DNA from 3 places in the Bradyrhizobium manausense genome. Region 2 is predicted to be linked to each of the others. Evidence: predicted binding sites of a transcription regulator. Region 2 holds the regulator's gene; each other region holds the start of a gene.
What was found. Region 2 encodes HrcA, which represses chaperone genes, less so after heat shock. Its sites were predicted from a motif close to GTTAGCACTCNCNNNNNGNGAGTGCTAAC; they were not measured.
Positions count from the first base shown of each region.

Region 1 (6,536 bases), 940 kb from region 2:
GCCGCCCGGAGGCGGCCTTCGCAACACTGTAACGGAAGGAGGGGCTTAGAAGCCACCCATCCCGCCGCCGGCCGGCATGGCGGGCCCGGCTTCCTTCTTCGGCGTCTCGGCGACCATGGCCTCGGTGGTCACCAGCAGGCCAGCCACGGAGGAGGCGTCCTGGAGCGCGGTGCGCACCACCTTGGCAGGATCGATGATGCCCTTCTCGATCATGTCGACATAGTCCTCGGTCTGGGCGTCGAAGCCGAAGGTCTCGGACTTGCTCTCGAGGATCTTGCCGACGACGATCGAGCCTTCCACGCCCGCGTTCTCGGAGATCTGGCGGATCGGGGCTTCCAGCGCCTTCAGCACGATGTTGATGCCGGCCTGGACGTCGGCATTGGCGTTGGTAAGACGGCCGACCGCCTTCTTGGCGCGCAGCAGCGTCACGCCGCCGCCGGGGACGATGCCTTCCTGCACCGCGGCGCGGGTGGCGTTGAGTGCGTCCTCCACGCGGTCCTTCTTCTCCTTGACCTCGATCTCGGTCGCGCCGCCGACGCGGATCACCGCGACGCCGCCGGCGAGCTTGGCCAGGCGCTCCTGGAGCTTCTCACGGTCGTAGTCCGAGGTGGTCTCCTCGATCTGGGCCTTGATCTGGCCGACACGGGCCTCGATCTCCGGCTTCTTGCCGGCGCCCTTGACGATCGTGGTGTTCTCCTTGTCGATCACGACCTTGCCGGCGCGACCCAGCATCTTCACCGTGACGTTCTCGAGCTTCATGCCGAGGTCTTCGGAGATCAGCTGGCCGCCGGTCAGGATCGCGAGGTCTTCCAGCATGGCCTTGCGGCGATCACCGAAGCCCGGCGCCTTGACGGCGGCAACCTTGAGGCCGCCGCGCAGGCGGTTGACGACCAGTGTCGCGAGCGCCTCGCCCTCGACGTCCTCGGCGATGATGACGAGCGGCTTGCCCGACTGCACCACGGCTTCCAGCACCGGCAGCATGGCCTGCAGGCCGGACAGCTTCTTCTCGTGCAGGAGGATGTAGGCGTCCTCGAGCTCGGCGGTCATCTTCTCGGGATTGGTGACGAAGTAGGGGCTGAGATAGCCGCGGTCGAACTTCATGCCCTCGACGATGTCGACTTCGGTCTCGATCGATTTGTTCTCTTCGACGGTGATGACGCCCTCGTTGCCGACCTTCTGCATCGCCTGGGCGATCATCTTGCCGATGGCGGCATCGCCGTTGGACGAGATGGTGCCGACCTGGGCGACTTCGGAGGAGGCGGCGACCGGCTTGGCGCGCTTTTCAATGTCCTTGATGACGGCCGCAACCGCGGTGTCGATGCCGCGCTTGAGGTCCATCGGGTTCATGCCCGCGGCAACCGCCTTGGCGCCTTCGCGCACGATGGCCTGGGCCAGCACGGTCGCGGTGGTGGTGCCGTCGCCGGCGAGGTCGTTGGTCTTGGAGGCGACCTCACGCACCATCTGGGCGCCCATGTTCTCGAACTTGTCCTCGAGCTCGATCTCCTTGGCGACGGTGACGCCGTCCTTGGTGATGCGGGGCGCGCCGAACGACTTCTCGATCAGGACGTTGCGGCCCTTCGGGCCGAGCGTTACCTTGACGGCGTTGGCGAGAATGTCGACGCCGCGCAGCATGCGATCGCGCGCGTCTCCGGAAAACTTGACGTCCTTGGCAGCCATGGTCTGCAATCCCTGTTGTGTCGTGATGTGTCGTGCGTGGTGATATCAGGCGGAATGATGGATGCCCGGACCTGATGATCCGGGCATGGCATTCAGCGGCCGTTCAGGCTGATGGCCTTAGGCCAACACGCCCATGATGTCCGACTCCTTCATGATCAGGAGATCTTCGTTGTCGATCTTGACCTCGGTGCCCGACCACTTGCCGAACAGCACGCGGTCGCCGACCTTGAGGTCGATCGGGGTCAGCTTGCCAGCCTCGTCGCGGCCGCCGGGGCCGACGGCGACGACTTCGCCCTGGGACGGCTTTTCCTTGGCGCTGTCGGGGATGATGATGCCGCCCTTGGACTTTTCCTCGGCGTCGATACGTTTGACCACGACACGGTCATGCAGCGGACGAAATTTGGACTTAGCCATGACGTTTCCCTTTGGAGGCTCGCTGTCCCGAAAGCAGCGGATGTGGGTGGGGGCGGGGCTTCCGTCCACCCTCTTTCCGAGGATCGAACGACGCCCTTAGCAATCGGTCTTTTCGAGTGCTAATAGTGCGCAGGGGATATGGCTTGGCTGCGATGCTGTCAAGCAAAGGTGGTTAAGCGATTGGTGAGGCGGATATAGGATGGTGGCAATAGAAACTCGTTCGGGGCGCAGGCGTATATTAAGACGTCATTGCTCTGGCAGTGGTTTTGCGCTTGGCTGCGGGAGGGATGCGGCCATGGTCTTGTTCGGGGGAATGCCATGATCAGTTCAGCTCACGCGCGCACGGTTGCCAATTGGGCCGTGGCCTCTTGCCTGGCGCTACTGCTGGGCGCCTGCGGCGGCGGCATGAGCCTGCCGTCCTTCTCGTCGTCCCAGCCGGCGCCCGAGGCCGAACCCGGTGTCGCGCCCGAAATGCCGGCCTCGATCCGTGCCGACGAGATCGTCGGCCGCTGGGGCCTCGCCTCGTTCCAGAACCCGGCCGACCGCGCCCGCACCGAGGCGGCCGCGCGGGCGCAGTGCAAAAATCCCTACGTGATCGGCGCCGGTTCCTCCGGCGGCGTGGTCATGCATCTCGCCGACCAGGCCACGCCGCAGGAACTGCGGCTGAAGGGCTCGCCGGGCGGCAAGAACTATATCGGCCCCTCCGGCCCGACGCCGGGCGAGCAGGACCGCGAGATCGTCTCCTTCGACGGCCGCGTCATGATCACCCGCTTCGTCGACAAGGACGCCGCCACCCGCTACGGCAACATGGTCTACGTCCGCTGCGGCCCAAGGGCGTGATCGGGGTGCCGGCCTAACGATTCGTCGCATTGCTCCTCGCAATGACGGCAAAAACAAAAAACGCCGGCTCTCGCCGGCGTTTTCTATGTCGGTCTGCCGTATTCGCTTAGTCGAACAGCGCGTCGATGTCGTCCTGCGAGGCGTGGCCGACGTCGCCGGCGAGCTTCGGGCCGTTGAGGAGCTTGTCGTCATCGCTGCGGGTGTCGACCTGAGCAGGCGCGTGGGACTTGATCGCGTCCACGCCGCCCCAGATGTCCATCATCGAATTGATGTGCTGCTCGATGAACTTCATCGTGGTCATGACCTTGCTGATGCGCTGGCCGGTCAGGTCCTGGAAGTTGCAGGCTTCGAAGATCGAGATGACGCGTTCCTGGATGTCGTCGGCGAGGCGCTGCTGCTGGTCGGCCGAGTCGACCTTGGAGAGGGCGGAAGCCGCCTGGTCGATCGATTCGGCGGCTTCGAGAATTTGCTGGGTCGCCTGTTCGGTGCCGCCGACCACCGCGCCGAGCTCGCCATTGACCTTGGCCATCTCGCCGCCGTCGAAGCTCTTGCCGTGCAGGGTCGCGATTTCGCGCTTGGTGCGGTCGATGGCGTCATGGATGAGGTCGAGCTCGACCTTCAGCTTCTCGCACTGCTCGATCTGGGCCCGATAGGTATCGAGCATCGTGCGGGCGTCGGAAAGCTCTTGGGCAGTGGAGGCGTCGATCGCGGCCATGGCTGCGCTGCCGGACAGGGGCACGCTGCTCTTCGCCATCTGTGCGCGGATCGCGCGCAGCTCCGCCATGATTTCACTATGCATCGGGCCGGCCTCTTCAGTCACGTCTAGAACTGGCATCTCGCCACCGGCGATATCCTCGACACGAAAACGCTTGCGGTGAACAGCCATCAGGAACTCCCCCCACCTCATTCACGCGCCTTTGTAGACAGAGCCGATTTAACACGAGGTTCACAGCAGGAACTGTTGCGCGGTCGCGCGCGACGCCGCGCAAACGCACGATTAACCATGAGCCTTCGCCCTTCATCGAAAATAAACGCTGATCGCCAAATTGCCGCGTCATTCGCGACGTGGTGAATCGAAACGCCCGCTCCGTTTACCAAACGAAACGGAGTTTGCTCTTTATTGACCACGTCGAGGACGCGGATCCAGCCAACGCGTTCGGCGGCGAATGCAACAAGACGAAACAGTACAGAGTACGTCGATGTTCAAGAAAATGTCTGTCGCGCTGCTCGGCAGCGCATGCGCCTTCATTGTCGGCGCTGATCGCGCGAGCGCCTTCGACAATACCGTGCCGAACGATCCGCCCGCGGTGCTCTACCAGCCGCGCGGCGCCCCGGCGCCGGTGCGCGTCGCCTCCAATGCCAACATGGGCGGCGGCTTCATCGAGTTTCTGTTCGGTGACGGACCCGGCCGCGGTCCGGCCTATGCGCCGCAGCAGTCGATCTATCAGCAGCAGCCCGCCTACAACGATCCGCGCCGTCTGCCGCCGATGGGCGATCCGCAGATGCAGAATGGTTATCAGCAAGGCGCAAGCTATCAGCAGGAGGCGATCGATCCGCGGCAGCGCCCGTTCGACCCGAAATTCGAGAAACAACTCGTTGATTATAGCGGCAAGGAAAGTGCCGGCACGATCGTCGTCGATTCCAGCAACAAGTTCCTCTATCTCGTCGAGGGCAACGGCCGCGCGATGCGCTACGGCATCGGCGTCGGACGCGAAGGCTTCACCTGGACCGGCGTGAAGTCGATCACCGCCAAGCGCGAATGGCCGGATTGGACGCCGCCGGCGGAAATGATCGCCCGCCGGCCTGACTTGCCGCGGCATATGGAGGGCGGCCCGGAAAACCCCCTCGGTGCGCGCGCGATGTATCTGGGCTCCACGCTCTACCGCATCCACGGCTCCAACGAGCCCTGGACCATCGGCACCAACGTCTCCTCCGGCTGCATCCGCATGCGCAACGAGGACGTCATCGACCTCTACGGCCGCGTCAATGTCGGCACCAAGGTCGTGGTGATGTGAGAGCCGTCGGCATCGTTGGATGCCGGGGATGTGAGCAATCGTGAAGGAGCGGCGGACTGGTACGGCAAGGGCCGAAGCCTATTTGCGCATGGCAACTCAACAGGAGCAATTGCGATGCGTGCGATCTTGGCCTTGGGTATCCTTGTCGCCCTGACCGCCTCGGCGAGTGCCGGGACGGCACATCATAAGCGGCATGCTGCGCCTGCCACACGAACTTTCGCCCCCCAACTCACGCCGCGTGCCGCTGCGGGGTTTGCCTACGTTCCCTACGCGGCCCCGTATTCGGCGCCGGTCGGATACACCGATCCCTACCAGGCCCAGCACTGGGGCGGCTGACCTCACGAGCGCATGATCCGGACACGTGTGAAGCGGTCTTCCGAAACGATCACGCTGGCGCTGTAGAGCCCTTCGAAACAAGAACGGCCGCCCGATGGGCGGCCGTTCTGTTTTCGGGAGGCTCCCGCCTCACGCGTAATCGCTGCCGCCGTCGTCTCCGCCACCGGAATCGCTGTCGTCGGCCATGTCCATATTGCCGTTGTCGTAGTTGTCGTCGTTCTGATCGTCGTTATCGCGATCGTTCGAAGCCTGGTCGAAGAAGCCCTGACGGGAGTCCCGGTTCGATCCGATGTCATTCAGACCGGCATCGCGGGCGAGCGAGCTGCCGGACTGGTCGCCACTCCAGGGGCTGCCACCGCCACCGCGCTCCTCGATGATCGTGGTGTCGCCAAAAGCCTGATGCGATCCGCCGCCCATCATGCCGCGGATGCTGGAGAGCAGCAGCGAGCCGCCGACGACACCGGCCGCGGCCGCGGCCGCCGTGCCCAGGAACGAGCCGCCACCACCGACCGGCGGCGCCCCAGATGCTTGTCCGTAACCCTGGCCTTGCCCGTAAGCCTGACCATAAGGCGGCTGGCCATAGCCCGGCTGGGCCTGCTGCATCGCCTGGCCGCTGTTCCAGACCGGCCGCTGCTCACGCGGCGGCACGTTCGGAACCGAGCCGCGCGATGGGCCTCCGCCGAACAGCGTGTCGCGCATGGTATCGAGGAAGCCGCCGGATTGCGGCTGCTCGGGTGCATGGGCCGCTTCCAGCTCCTGGATGCGGTTATGGGCACGCTTGAGCGCCTCGTCCTGCAACAGCGTGGTCTGCACCAGCGCATAGACGGCGCCCGGGGCCTTGCGAAGCCCATCTGAAATTGCCGCGATCGCGTCGGGATCGCGCGGTGCATTTTCCAGTTTCGAAAGCCGGTCGAAAAGCTCGTCGACGAGCTGGCGTTCCTGCGGCGTCATGGTGTGTCTCCCTCGCGCAAAACAAGCGCAAGCGGGATGTAGGGTTCCATTGTGGCCCCAACAGTGGCGGCCGCATTAAATTTCGGTATGCGACAGACTGTTCCCAAGGGTCGGCTTCCGGGGCTGGCGCCCGCCGGCTTCATCCCAATGTCACGTTGCTGGCCGCGAGCAGCTGCACAAAGGCGTCGCTGGCGAGATAGCCATGCTCGCGCTCCCTGACATCCGTCATCGGGTCGAGGCCGGCGAGGACCTCGTCGACGAAACCGGGATGGCACATCACAAGGCCCCCCTCGGGCAGGCCTT
Region 1 is NZ_JAFCJI010000001.1:3,045,154-3,051,689, reverse strand. Features, by position in the region: gene groL (chaperonin GroEL) at 46-1,677, opposite strand; gene JQ631_RS14620 (co-chaperone GroES) at 1,795-2,091, opposite strand; gene JQ631_RS14615 (hypothetical protein) at 2,410-2,931, shown strand; gene JQ631_RS14610 (protein phosphatase CheZ) at 3,038-3,817, opposite strand; gene JQ631_RS14605 (L,D-transpeptidase) at 4,131-4,946, shown strand; gene JQ631_RS14600 (hypothetical protein) at 5,061-5,282, shown strand; gene JQ631_RS14595 (DUF2076 domain-containing protein) at 5,412-6,233, opposite strand; gene JQ631_RS14590 (ChbG/HpnK family deacetylase) at 6,373-6,536, opposite strand, start outside.
Region 1: the regulator HrcA is predicted to act here: its motif matches at 2,187-2,215, upstream of JQ631_RS14620 (co-chaperone GroES).

Region 2 (6,536 bases):
CGCCGGCCGTGGCGTTTATCTCCTGAGCTTCCTGCCGGAGTCCGACGTCAACCGCATCATCGAATACTCCGCCAGCATCGGCAAACGTTCCGTCGCTGTGCTCGTGCCCGACAATGCCTATGGCAATGTCGTCGAAGCCGCTGTGAAGGCCGCGGTGCCCAGGCGCGGCGGTCGGGTCGTCGCGTTCGAGAAATACGGCTCCGATCGCGCCACGCCGGCGCGCACCGTGGCACAGCAGCTCGGCAGTGCGGACGCGCTGTTCATTGCCGATGACGGTGATGCCGTCGTTTCGGTCGCGGATGCGATGACTGCAGCGGGCGCGAATTTGCGCAACATCCAGATGCTCGGCACCGGCCTGTGGGATAGCCCGCGCGTCTATGCGAGCCCGGCGTTGCAAGGCGGCCTCTATGCTGCGCCCGATCCGGCCGGTTTTCGTGCTTTCTCCGGCCGCTACCGCACCAAATACGGCGCCGAGCCGATCCGCACCGCCACGCTCGCCTATGACGCGGTCGCGCTTGTGGCAGCCCTCGCGCGCACGCAGGGCACCACGCGTTTCTCTCCTGATGTGCTCACCAACCCCTCCGGCTTCGCCGGCATCGACGGTCTGTTCCGCTTCCGCGCAGATGGCACGAATGAACGGGGCCTCGCGGTGATGAAGGTGACGACGGGCGGTGGTGTCGCGGTCGCCGGCTCGCCGAAGAGTTTCGGGGCGTAGCTCAGGACGACGCTGTTTTAGGTGCGTTACGCGGCGAGATCCGCGACCACCGCATCGAGCACCGGAAATCCGCTGCTGGTCACGCGCAGCCGTCCCGTCGCGTCAACCGTGATCGCGCCTTCCTCGCGCAGCAGCGCGATGCGTTTGGGATCGAGCGGGCGGCCGGAGAGAGCCTTGTAGCGCTCGGGGTCGATGCCTTCGGCCAGACGCAATCCCATCAGCAGGAATTCGTCGGCGCGCTCTTCGCTGTTGAGGAGATCGTCGGTGACGACGCCGTGGCCGCTGCTTTCGACGCGCATCAGCCATGCTTCGGGCCGCTTCTCGGTGGCGGTCGCATGACGCACGCCGTCGATGTCGAGGCGGCCGTGGGCGCCGGGACCGATGCCGGCATATTCCTCGCCACGCCAGTAGACCAGATTGTGCCGGCACTCGGCACCGCGGCGTGCGTGGTTGGAAATCTCGTAGGCGGGCAGGCCGAGCTTGTCGCAGGTCTCCTGCGTCACATCGTAGAGCGCGCGCGCGACTGCTTCTTCTGGTGTCTTCAACTTGCCGGCCTGGTGCAGGCCGAAGAACGGCGTGCCTTCTTCGATCGTCAATTGATAGAGCGACAGATGCTCGGCCGCTTCGTCGATGGCGAGACGCAGCTCATCGGCCCACATCGCCGGCGTCTGGTCGGGGCGGGCGTAGATCAAATCGAACGAGTAACGATCGAACGAACGGCGCGCGATGGCGACGGCATCGAGTGCCTCGCGCGCGCTGTGCATGCGGCCGAGCGCTTTCAGTGAGGCATCGTCGAGCGCCTGCACGCCGAGGGAGACGCGGTTGACGCCGGCGGCGCGATAGCCGGCGAAGCGCGTGGCTTCGACGCTGGTCGGGTTCGCTTCCAGTGTGACTTCGACGTCGTTGGCGACGGTCCAGTGCTTGCCGATGGCATCGAGCACCGCGCCGACCGTTGCGGGCTGCATCAGCGAGGGCGTGCCGCCGCCGAGAAAGATCGATGTGACCTCGCGGCCGGGCGAGCGCTGCGCAGTGGTTTCGATCTCGCGCGCGAAGGCGGACGCAAAGCGCGCCTCGTCGATCGCGGCGTGGCGAACATGGCTGTTGAAGTCGCAATAGGGGCACTTCGACAGGCAGAATGGCCAGTGCACGTAGACGCCAAAGGCTTCAGATTCTTGTTTCGACGCGTTTTCCTGGCGCGAACCGGTGTCCACTTCGCTTGAAAACGCTTTAGCGCGGCTCAAGGCAGATCTCCGCCAGTTTCACGAAGGCGCGGGCGCGGTGCGACAGGCCGAGGCCGAGCGGCGGCAGGCCGTGCTTCTCGATGCTTTCCATCTCGCCGAAGGTGCGCGTGTGACCGTCGGGCAAGAACATCGGATCGTAGCCGAAGCCGGCAGTGCCGCGCGGCGGCCACACCAGCGTGCCGTCGACGCGCGCCTCGACCTCTTCGAGATGATCGTCGGGCCAGGCGACGCAGAGCGCGGAGACGAAATGGGCCTTGCGCTTGTCGGGCGTGGTGGCGCCGCGCTCCTGCAACAGGCGTTCGATCTGCTTCATCGCCGCGGCGAAATCCTTGGACGGTCCGGCCCAGCGCGCGCTGTAGATGCCGGGCGCGCCGTCGAGGGCGTCGACCACGATGCCGGAATCATCGGCGAAAGCGGGAAGCTTGGTCGCCTGCGCCGCTGCGATCGCCTTGATCGCGGCGTTGCTGCGGAAGTCGTTGCCGGTCTCGTCAGGCTCGGGCAGGCCGAGCTCACCGGCCGACACCACCTCGATGCCGTGAGGCGCGAGCAGCTCCTTCATCTCGGCGAGCTTGCCGGGATTGTGGGTCGCGATGACGAGCTTTCCGGTGATTCGGCGGTGCATGGCTCTATTGACTACGCGACAGCCAGTTTCTGCAAGTCCACCAGACGCGCGATGCCCTTCTGCGCCAGGGCGATCAGCTTCAGGAACTCGTCCTGCGTGAATGGCTCGCGTTCCGCGGTGCCCTGGACCTCGATAATGCGGCCATCGCCGGTCATGACGAAATTGGCATCGGTCTCGGCTTCCGAATCCTCGGCATAGTCGAGATCCAGCACCGGCGTGCCCTTGTAGATGCCGCAGGAGATCGCGGCGACATTGTCGCGCATCACGTTGGCCTTGATCATGTTGCGCGACTTCATCCAGTTGATGCAGTCGGCGAGCGCGACCCAGGCGCCGGTGATCGAGGCGGTGCGGGTGCCGCCGTCGGCCTGGAGCACGTCGCAATCGACCGTGATCTGGCGCTCACCGAGCGCTTCGAGATCGACAATAGTGCGCAACGAGCGGCCGATCAGGCGCTGAATCTCGACGGTGCGGCCGCTCTGCTTGCCGGCGGAGGCCTCGCGGCGGGTGCGTTCGGAGGTCGCGCGCGGCAGCATGCCGTATTCGGCGGTGACCCAGCCGCGGCCCTGGCCCTTCAGCCATGGCGGCAGGCGGTCTTCCAGCGTGGCGGTCACCAGCACATGGGTGTCGCCGAATTTCACGAGGCAGGAGCCTTCCGCATATTTGACCACGCCACGCTCCAGCGTCACGGGGCGCAATTCGTCGGGCGCACGGCGGCTTGGCCGCATGGGAAATCCTCCAAAACTCGCGGGGTTAGGCTGTTCGCGGTGCTTGTAGGGGGGGTGAGGGTGAGCAGCAAGGCTTTTTCACCCCAGGTTTGCCACCCCGCAAACGCCACGCTTGTCAGACGCGCCCGGGATGGACAAATTACGAGCAACTGACAGGAGTTATCGTCTGTGGCCCATCACGATCCGATCAATCTGATCGCGCCGCGCGCAGGCCTCGCCCAGCTCAACGAGCGTTCCCGCGACATCTTTCGTCAAATTGTCGAAAGCTACCTCGCGACCGGCGAGCCGGTCGGGTCGCGCAACATCTCGCGCCTGATCGCGATGCCGCTGTCGCCGGCCTCGGTCCGCAACGTCATGGCCGATCTGGAACAGCTCGGCCTGATCTATGCACCGCATACTTCGGCCGGCCGGTTGCCGACGGAACTCGGCCTGCGTTTCTTCGTCGATGCCCTGATGCAGGTCGGCGATCTCAATGAGGCCGAGCGCCAGTCGATCCAGAGCCAGCTCGCCACCGTCGGTCATGCGCAATCGGTAGAGGCGGCGCTGGATCAGGCCCTGACCCGGCTTTCCGGCCTGACGCGCGCTGCCGCGGTGGTGCTGACGCCGAAATCCAATGCCCGGCTGAAACACATCGAATTCGTCCGCCTGGAACCGGAGAAGGCGCTGGTGATCCTGGTCGGCGAGGACGGCCAGGTCGAAAACCGCGTGCTGACACTGCCGCCAGGAGTTCCCTCCTCGGCGATCACCGAGGCCGGCAATTTCCTCAATGCGCGGATTCGCGGCCGAACGCTGGCCGAAGCGCGGCTCGAGCTCGAAACCGCGCTGGGCGAGGCCCGGGCCGAGCTCGATCAATTGACGCAAAAGGTGATCGCGGCCGGAATCGCGAGCTGGTCGGGCGGCGAGAGCGAGGATCGCCAGCTCATCGTCCGCGGCCACGCCAATCTGCTGGAAGATCTGCATGCGCTTGATGATCTCGAGAGGGTGCGGCTGCTGTTCGAGGATCTCGAGACCAAGCGCGGCGTGATCGATCTGTTGGGCCGCGCCGAAACCGCCGAAGGCGTGAGAATCTTCATCGGCAGCGAAAACAAGCTGTTTTCGCTGTCCGGCTCTTCCACCATCATCTCGCCCTATCGGGATGCCGCCGGCCACATCGTCGGTGTTTTAGGCGTGATCGGGCCGACCCGGCTGAATTATGCCCGTGTGATCCCGACCGTGGACTACGCAGCCCGCATCGTCAGCCGCCTTCTGGGGGGCTGACCGGCATTTGAGCGATCACGGGCGCTTGATTTTCGGCGCCCGAAGCACGATATCCGGGCCAGAAAAATCCCGTAAGACGAATTCGAAAAGAGAGCCGATGAGCGATCGAGACCGGCAACCCGAAGACACGACTGCTCCGACCGGCGAGCCCGTGGTGTCAAAGCCCTACATCATGCCCGACGATCCCGAGCCCGGCTCGGTCGAGCTGTTGCAGAAGGAAGTCGCCGAGGCACGCGACCGCATGTTGCGGACGCTGGCGGAGATGGAAAACCTGCGCAAGCGCACCGCCAAGGAAGTCGCCGACTCCAAGCTGTACGGCGTGACCGGCTTTGCGCGCGACGTGCTCGACATCGCCGACAATCTCCAGCGCGCGCTCGACGCCGTTCCGGCGGAAGCGCGTGCCACCGCCGATCCAGGCCTGACATCGCTGATTGAGGGCGTCGAGCTCACCGAGCGTTCGCTGCTCAACGCGCTGGAAAAGCACGGCGTGAAGAAGTTTGATCCGCAGGGCCAGAAGTTCGACCCGAACTTCCAGCAGGCGATGTACGAAGTGCCCGATGCATCGGTGCCCGCGGGCACCGTCGTGCAGGTCATGCAGGCCGGCTACACCATCGGCGAGCGCGTGCTGCGCCCGGCGCTGGTCGGCGTCGCCAAGGGTGGCGTGAAGCCCGCGCCGGCTGCGAACAGCAACGACGCGAACTGAGCGGCGTCAAAGCCGTTGAGTCATTCCGGGTTGGTTCTGCGAGCCGCCCCGGAATGACTGCGCGAACGCCTTACGCGCTGACCGCGATGTCTGCAGACTGGATCCGCTTCACGCCGGCCTTGGCCATGTCGGCCCAGGCCTTGGCCAGCGAGCCCTGATTGTCGATACCGCGGCAGGCGTCTTCCACGACATAGACCTCAAAGCCGGCCTTGCGCGCATCGAGCGCGGTCCAGGCGACGCAGAAGTCGGTGGCGAGACCCGCGACGAAGACCCGCTTGATCTTGCGCGACTTCAGATAGGCGGCAAGACCCGTCGTTGTCTTGCCGTCGGCTTCGAGGAACGCGGAATAGCTGTCGACGTCCTTGTGAAAGCCCTTGCGAATGATGAGCTCGGCCTGCGGGATCGACAGGTCCTTGGACAGCGACGCGCCATCGGTGCCCTGCACGCAATGGTCGGGCCACAGCACCTGCTTGCCATAGGGCAGGTCGATGGTCTCGAACGGCTTCTTGCCGGAATGCGCTGACGCGAACGAGACGTGGCCGGGCGTGTGCCAGTCCTGCGTCATCACCACGTTCGAGAATGCTTTCGCCATCTTGTTGATCACGGGAACGACCTGCTCGCCTTCCTTCACCGCGAGGCTGCCGCCCGGCAGGAAGCAGTTCTGCACGTCGATCACGAGAAGCGCCGAGCTATCGTCCGGCTTGATCGTCGCTGCTGCGAACAATGCTGATGGAGCGAGGCTCGCAATCGCCGTCGTCCCCAGTGCGGCCAAGATCTGTCGTCGACTAAGCATCGTACGCCTCCCCTCCAGGATGATCTAAAGCTGATCCAATGGAGGGAAGCCTAGTTCCGTTCGTGTACGAACGAAAGCCCGAAAATGCAGCCGGCGCCGGCGAGTGGTTGGGCGTACTAGCCCTTCGGCTGGATGCCGTCGCGTACTGCGCGGAAGCGGGTGAAGGCGTCGGACCACTGGTCGCGCGGGGCGCTGGCGATGATGCGCAGCGAGGTGCCGCCGCCGAAGCGGATCCACTGCACCACCGTCACCGGGGTCTTGTCCTTGCCGCTGACGCCGTCGATCCGGGTCTCGAAGCCCGGCTGGCTGTTGATGCGGATCGGCTCCGACATGGTGACCCTGGTTTCGCGCAGACCCGGGATCTGAAGCGCCGCCTCCTGGGCGAAGCGGGCGCGATCGTCGGCGGCTTGCGGGGTGGCGCCGATCAGGCCGAGGATCATGAAGGGCTTCGATTCATAGCCCGAGCTCTCGGTGCCGTCG
Region 2 is NZ_JAFCJI010000001.1:3,987,409-3,993,944, reverse strand. Features, by position in the region: gene JQ631_RS19040 (penicillin-binding protein activator) at 1-715, shown strand, start outside; gene hemW (radical SAM family heme chaperone HemW) at 742-1,926, opposite strand; gene rdgB (RdgB/HAM1 family non-canonical purine NTP pyrophosphatase) at 1,943-2,578, opposite strand; gene rph (ribonuclease PH) at 2,590-3,303, opposite strand; gene hrcA (heat-inducible transcriptional repressor HrcA) at 3,472-4,560, shown strand; gene grpE (nucleotide exchange factor GrpE) at 4,658-5,263, shown strand; gene pncA (bifunctional nicotinamidase/pyrazinamidase) at 5,334-6,056, opposite strand; gene JQ631_RS19005 (hypothetical protein) at 6,173-6,536, opposite strand, start outside.

Region 3 (6,536 bases), on a different contig from region 2:
CGAGGCCGACCATGCCGAGGTCGAATGCCGAGCCGGTGAGGTCGTAGATCTGCCAGCCGATCGCGACCGCCGCGATCTGGCTGGAGAAGCGCGACAGGCTGCGCGAGAGCAGAAAGAACAGGAAGGCGCGATGGCGGAGGAGCTCACCGGCGGTGACCGGTGGATTGGCGGAAACTGGCTGCTCTGGCATCGCCTCGTCGGTCACGCTCGGGAAAATAAGCCCTTGATGTCAATGTTCCCCGCGTGGCTGACGCAGACGAGCTTGTCAACAGCAGGACTACCGGCAACATCCCCGGCATTGCGTTTGCAGCGCACGTGCGGCCATAATCATTGAGGGTTTGGGGACATCATGCTTCGGCTGCAATCGACACTCGGCGTTTTCGCATTGCTGCTGATCGCCTTTGCGCTCGCGGAGAATCGCCGCGCCGTTTCCCTGCGCCAGGCGCTGATCGGCCTTGTCGCGACCTTCGCGACCGCGATCGTGCTGCTGAAGGTGCCTGTGGTGGCGCATGCCTTCGGCGCCATCAACGACGCGGTCGGCGCGATCTCGGCGGCCTCGCGCGCCGGCTCTTCTTTCGTGTTCGGCTATGTCGGCGGCGGCCCCCTGCCCTTCGACCTGAAGGTGCCGGGCGCCGACTTCATCCTGGCGTTCCAGGCGCTGCCGATCGTGCTGGTCATGAGCGTGCTGACGACGCTGCTGTTCTATTGGCGTGTGCTGCCGCCTGTTGTGCGCGGCATGGCCTGGCTGCTCGAGCGTACGCTCGGGGTCGGCGGCGCGGTCGGGCTCTCGACCGCGGCCAACATCTTCCTCGGCATGGTCGAGGCACCGCTGTTCGTCAGGCCGTATCTGGCGCAGATGAGCCGCAGCGAATTGTTTCTGGTGATGACAGGCGGCATGGCCGGCATCGCCGGCACCGTGCTGGTCCTCTATGCAACGCTGCTGGCGCCGCTGATCCCCGACTCGGCCGCGCATTTCGTGATCGCCTCGGTGCTCGGCGCGCCGGCCGCGATCCTCGTCAGCCTGATCATGATCCCCGAGACCTCGGACAAGCGCACCGGCGGCGCGCTCGAGGATCCGGAAACGGCGGTGTCCGGCACGATGGATGCGATCGTGAAAGGCACGAGCGCGGGGATCGAGCTCTTGATCAACATCGTCGCGATGCTGCTGGTGCTGGTGGCGCTGGTCTATCTCGTCAACGCCGTGCTCGGCCTGCTGCCTGATATCGGCGGCGCCGCGATCTCGCTGCAACGGCTGCTCGGCCTCGTGATGGCGCCGGTGTGCTGGCTGATGGGACTGCCGTGGGACCAGGCGGTGACGGCCGGCAGCCTGATGGGCACCAAGACCGTGCTCAACGAGTTGATCGCCTATGTCGACTTCTCGAAGCTTCCGCCCGATACGCTCGATCCGCGCTCGCGCCTGATCATGCTCTATGCCATGTGCGGTTTCGCCAATTTCGCCAGCCTCGGCATCATGATCGGCGGGCTCGGCGTGATGGCGCCGGAGCGACGCGACGAGATCAACGCGCTGGGATTGAAGTCGATCGTGTCGGGGACGCTGACGACCTGTCTGATGGGAGCGATCGTGGGGGTGTTGACGTAGCGACCGGCTGCGAACCAGCGCTCTCAGCCGCACAATTTCTGCTTCCGCAAGATGCGAGGCACCTCAGCCAGCCTGGCACGACACGGTTCGGCAGCCATGGCGATCGCCTCGCTTTTTCGTCCCTGGGCCTGCAGCAACACGGCCATCAAGCCCTGCGCCCCGACCCGCACCGGCCCGCCGGCCACATCGGAAGCGGCGAGCGACATGGCGGTTCGCGCTTCCGTCTCGGCGGCATTGAGGCTCGCTTTTTCGAGGAAGAAGACCGCACGGAACAGATGTGCCCGCGGGTCTTTCGGATAGCGCGTGACGAGATCGAGAGACCGTCTGGCCATCTCCTCGGAATTCGCCGGCGCTTCCGAGGCGCGGATATAATGCACGGCATCGGCCATGTAGGACGAATAATGAGCGGCGGCGAAACCGGCGCAGACCAGGGATCCGGCGAATCCCGCAAGCAACGTCACGCCGGCACTTCGCGGCAGGCTGTCGTAGGACCAGAACGCGAGCCAAGGTGTCATGGCAAGCGCGGCACCGGCCACCGCACCACCGGCATGGGCATAATAGTTGACGTTGCCCGAGGCCCCAAAGGCAAGCGGTAGCAACGCGGGAACACCGAAGAACAGCGACGTCTTCAGTCTCGATATTGTTTGATCGGCATCCGCTTCGGGATCGAAGCTCGCGACGAACAGCGCGGCGATGAGCCCGGTAATGGCGCCGGAGGCGCCGACGCTCACCGTGCCGGGGCCGTTGCCCAGGAGCGAGCCAATCTCCCCGGCCACCGCACTGGCGACGAAGATCAGCGAAAACCAGCCACGACCGATCAGGCTCTCCAGCCTGACGCCGACGATGAACAGCGCGACGCAGTTGCCTATGAGGTGCCATTGGCTGCCGTGCAGAAGCGGCGCAAGGCCGATCCGCCACCACTCTCCCCGTCCGACAACGAGATCATGGCCTGACGCGCCATAGGCGATCAGCGAGCGGACATCGAGCGAGCCGTCGGGCCCAACGTCGATGGCCAGACTGCGCTGCAGCGCGTAGATCAGCAGCAAACCGAAGATCAGGCCAATGGTGAGGAAAGGAATGTCGGAGAGAAGCTTGTTGTCGCGGAAAAGCGAGCCCTCGCTGGACGAGGATCCATCGTCGTCGCGCATGACCACGGGAGCGGTCGGCGCGGCAACGGATTGAAGGGAGGCTCTTGGGGCTGGTGCTACGACGCCGCGTCGACCAAAAGTCGTCATGAAAGCATTCCCGCATGTTCACATCCTTGAGTTGACATGAGGGATATTTTCGATCGGGTTAGCGGCCGCCGTTCGGGCGGCTGAAACCGTCCGATTGGTAATGGCGCGGTTTCCCGGATCGGGCGCTTTTTAGGGATTGTGTGTCGGTAGATCTCCGCGTTGTTGCGAGCGCAGCGAAGCAATCCAGTCTGCATCCGTGGAGGCAATCTGGATTGCTTCGTCGCGAGGGCTCCTCGCAATGACGAGACGAGAGAGGTGTGCGCTCCTCCCGACAGCGTCTACGCCTTCAACTCCACCGTCTTGAACTCCGCCGGCAGGATCACTTCGAGCAGCTCAACGTCGTCCGAATAGTCCAGGATCATGTGCTTGATCTTCGGCGGCTGGGTCCAGGCACTGCCTTCCTGCATCAAGGTCTCGCCCTGCCCGTCCATGTAGGTCTTCACCCAGCCCTTGAGGACGTAGACCATCTGGAAGTCGACGGCGTGAAAATGCAGCTTCGACACCTCGGCCGGATCGCAAGGACCCTGCAGGCGGATCACGTGGGCTTGCGCGAGGCCGTGGCTGGCGGCGGCAATGCCGAGGTCGCGGTACTTTGCGTAAGTGCGCAGGCCGTCGGCTTTGAAGTCTTCCTCGCGGTGGTGGCTGATAGCGATGCGCTGCTTGGGACGCGCGGGTTTCTTTGCCGCAGTCTTGAGCGAGGTCGCGCGGGCTTTCGATTTCACGGCCTTGCGTGCCGAGGAGCGCGCGGCGGGCCTGGCGCCGCTCCGCTTCTTCACCGCGGTCTGGACAGCGCTGCGCGACTTTGTTTTTTTGGCCATGGGCCGGCCTCCCTGTTGTTATGAGCGGAGGCTAGCACGGAACGAAGGTTCGTAGGATGGGTAGAGCTCTTGCGAAACCCATCATCCCCCAGGGCATGCGAAGGCGATGGGCTTCGCTTCGCGCTCTACCCATCCTACGCGCTAGCCTTCAATTCAACCGGAACACGCCGTCGACGGCGCGGAGCTCGGCCGGCTTGATCAGCTTGGAATGCGCGACCGTCACCGAATGCAGCGGACCGTCGAGCTTCTGCTGCCAGAAAGCGAGGAAGTCGCTCAGCGCCGGAAACTTCGGAAACATGTCGTAGTCCTGCCAGACATAGGTCTGCAGCAGCGAGCGATGATCCGGCATCCGGTAGAGAATTTGGGCCGTCGTCAGCCCGTAGCCCAGCAGCTGTTTCCGGAAATCCTCGGAAACGCCCCCAACCCGCAATCCCATGCCAACCTCCTTTGCAGGAGCGCATTCAGGGGGTGGCTTGATCCGGTACGCCTCTTGACGAGCCACCCGGTGGAGATGCGCTCACATGAGAGAAATGTGACGCAAACTGACAATCCATCTCAAGCCCAAAAGTTTAACAAGTTGTTGAAATTCAATGCTTTAGCAGCAGAGGCGGCTCCGTGCTAATACGGCCCGGCCATTCGGTTAACGATGGTAAAGAGATTTGGCACTTCAGCCTTCAGAGTGCCGAATTTTCTGCTAGAAGCCCTTGCCCCCGCAAAATTCCTGTCCTATTTCAGCCTCGCCTGTGCTAGCACTCGCGGGCACAGATTGCTAACGACCAAAAATCCTCAACTCGTGCAAAAGCTTAGGAGAGCTGCATGAAATTCCGTCCGCTTCACGACCGCGTCGTGGTCAAGCGTATCGACGCAGAAGAGAAGACCGCCGGCGGCATCATCATCCCCGACACTGCCAAGGAAAAGCCCTCCCAGGGTGAAGTCGTCGCCGTTGGCCCGGGTGGCCGCGACGAGGCCGGCAAGCTGATCCCGATCGACCTGAAGGTCGGCGACCGCGTGCTGTTCGGCAAGTGGTCCGGCACCGAAGTGAAGATCGACAGCGTCGATCTGCTGATCATGAAGGAAAGCGACATCATGGGCGTCCTCGACGTCCCCGCTTCCAAGAAGAAGGCGGCCTAACAGCCCCTCTCTCCCTCCAGTCATACATCTCAAGGAAAATTCCAGATGGCAGCCAAAGAAGTCAAATTCTCGGTTGAAGCGCGCGACAAGATGCTGCGCGGCGTCGACATTCTCGCCAACGCGGTGAAGGTCACGCTCGGTCCGAAGGGCCGCAACGTCGTGCTCGACAAGTCGTTCGGCGCTCCCCGCATCACCAAGGACGGCGTCACCGTCGCCAAGGAGATCGAGCTCGACGACAAGTTCGAGAACATGGGCGCGCAGATGGTGCGCGAAGTCGCCTCCAAGTCCGCTGACGCGGCCGGCGACGGCACCACCACCGCCACCGTGCTCGCCCAGGCGATCGTGCGTGAAGGCGCCAAGTCGGTTGCCGCCGGCATGAACCCGATGGACCTCAAGCGCGGTATCGACCTCGCGGTCGAAGCCGTCGTCGCGGACCTCGTCAAGAACTCCAAGAAGGTCACCTCGAACGACGAGATCGCCCAGGTCGGCACCATCTCGGCGAACGGCGACCAGGAGATCGGCAAGTTCCTCTCCGACGCCATGAAGAAGGTCGGCAACGAGGGTGTCATCACCGTCGAGGAAGCCAAGTCGCTCGAGACCGAACTCGACGTCGTCGAGGGCATGCAGTTCGACCGCGGCTACATCTCGCCCTACTTCGTCACCAACGCCGACAAGATGCGCGTTGAGATGGACGACGCCTACATCCTCATCAACGAGAAGAAGCTCTCCTCGCTGAACGAGCTGCTCCCGCTGCTCGAGGCCGTGGTGCAGACCGGCAAGCCGCTGGTCATCGTCGCCGAGGACGTCGAGGGTGAAGCCCTCGCGACCCTGGTCGTGAACCGCCTCCGCGGCGGCCTCAAGGTCGCGGCCGTCAAGGCTCCGGGCTTCGGCGATCGCCGCAAGGCCATGCTGCAGGACATCGCGATCCTGACCGGCGGCCAGGCGATCTCGGAAGATCTCGGCATCAAGCTCGAGAACGTCACGCTCAACATGCTCGGTCGCGCCAAGAAGGTGATGATCGACAAGGAGAACACCACGATCGTCAACGGTGCCGGCAAGAAGGCCGACATCGAGGCGCGCGTGGCCCAGATCAAGGCGCAGATCGAGGAAACCACCTCGGACTACGACCGTGAGAAGCTCCAGGAGCGTCTCGCCAAGCTCGCTGGCGGCGTCGCGGTGATCCGCGTCGGCGGCGCGACCGAGGTCGAGGTGAAGGAGCGCAAGGATCGCGTTGATGACGCGATGCATGCGACCCGCGCGGCTGTCGAGGAAGGCATCGTCCCGGGCGGCGGCGTCGCCCTGCTCCGTGCTTCCGAGCAGCTCAAGGGCCTGCGCACCAAGAACGACGACCAGAAGACCGGCGTCGAGATCGTTCGCAAGGCCCTGTCGGCTCCCGCTCGCCAGATCGCGATCAACGCCGGTGAAGACGGTTCGGTGATCGTCGGCAAGATCCTGGAGAACAAGACCTACGCTTACGGCTTCGACTCCCAGAGCGGCGAGTACGTCAACCTCGTCACCAAGGGCATCATCGACCCGACCAAGGTGGTCCGCACCGCGATCCAGAACGCAGCTTCGGTTGCGGCTCTCTTGATCACCACGGAAGCCATGGTCGCCGAGCTGCCCAAGAAGGGCGGCGCAGGTCCCGCGATGCCCCCGGGCGGCGGCATGGGCGGCATGGACTTCTAAGGTTCAGCCACCTCAAGGACTACGAAACCCCGGCAGCGATGCCGGGGTTTTTGTTTGCGGGGCGGG
Region 3 is NZ_JAFCJI010000003.1:144,379-150,914, forward strand. Features, by position in the region: gene JQ631_RS27375 (MFS transporter) at 1-190, opposite strand, end outside; gene JQ631_RS27380 (NupC/NupG family nucleoside CNT transporter) at 350-1,600, shown strand; gene JQ631_RS27385 (rhomboid family intramembrane serine protease) at 1,624-2,748, opposite strand; gene JQ631_RS27390 (cupin domain-containing protein) at 3,114-3,653, opposite strand; gene JQ631_RS27395 (usg protein) at 3,802-4,089, opposite strand; gene JQ631_RS27400 (co-chaperone GroES) at 4,470-4,784, shown strand; gene groL (chaperonin GroEL) at 4,830-6,470, shown strand.
Region 3: the regulator HrcA is predicted to act here: its motif matches at 4,399-4,427, upstream of JQ631_RS27400 (co-chaperone GroES).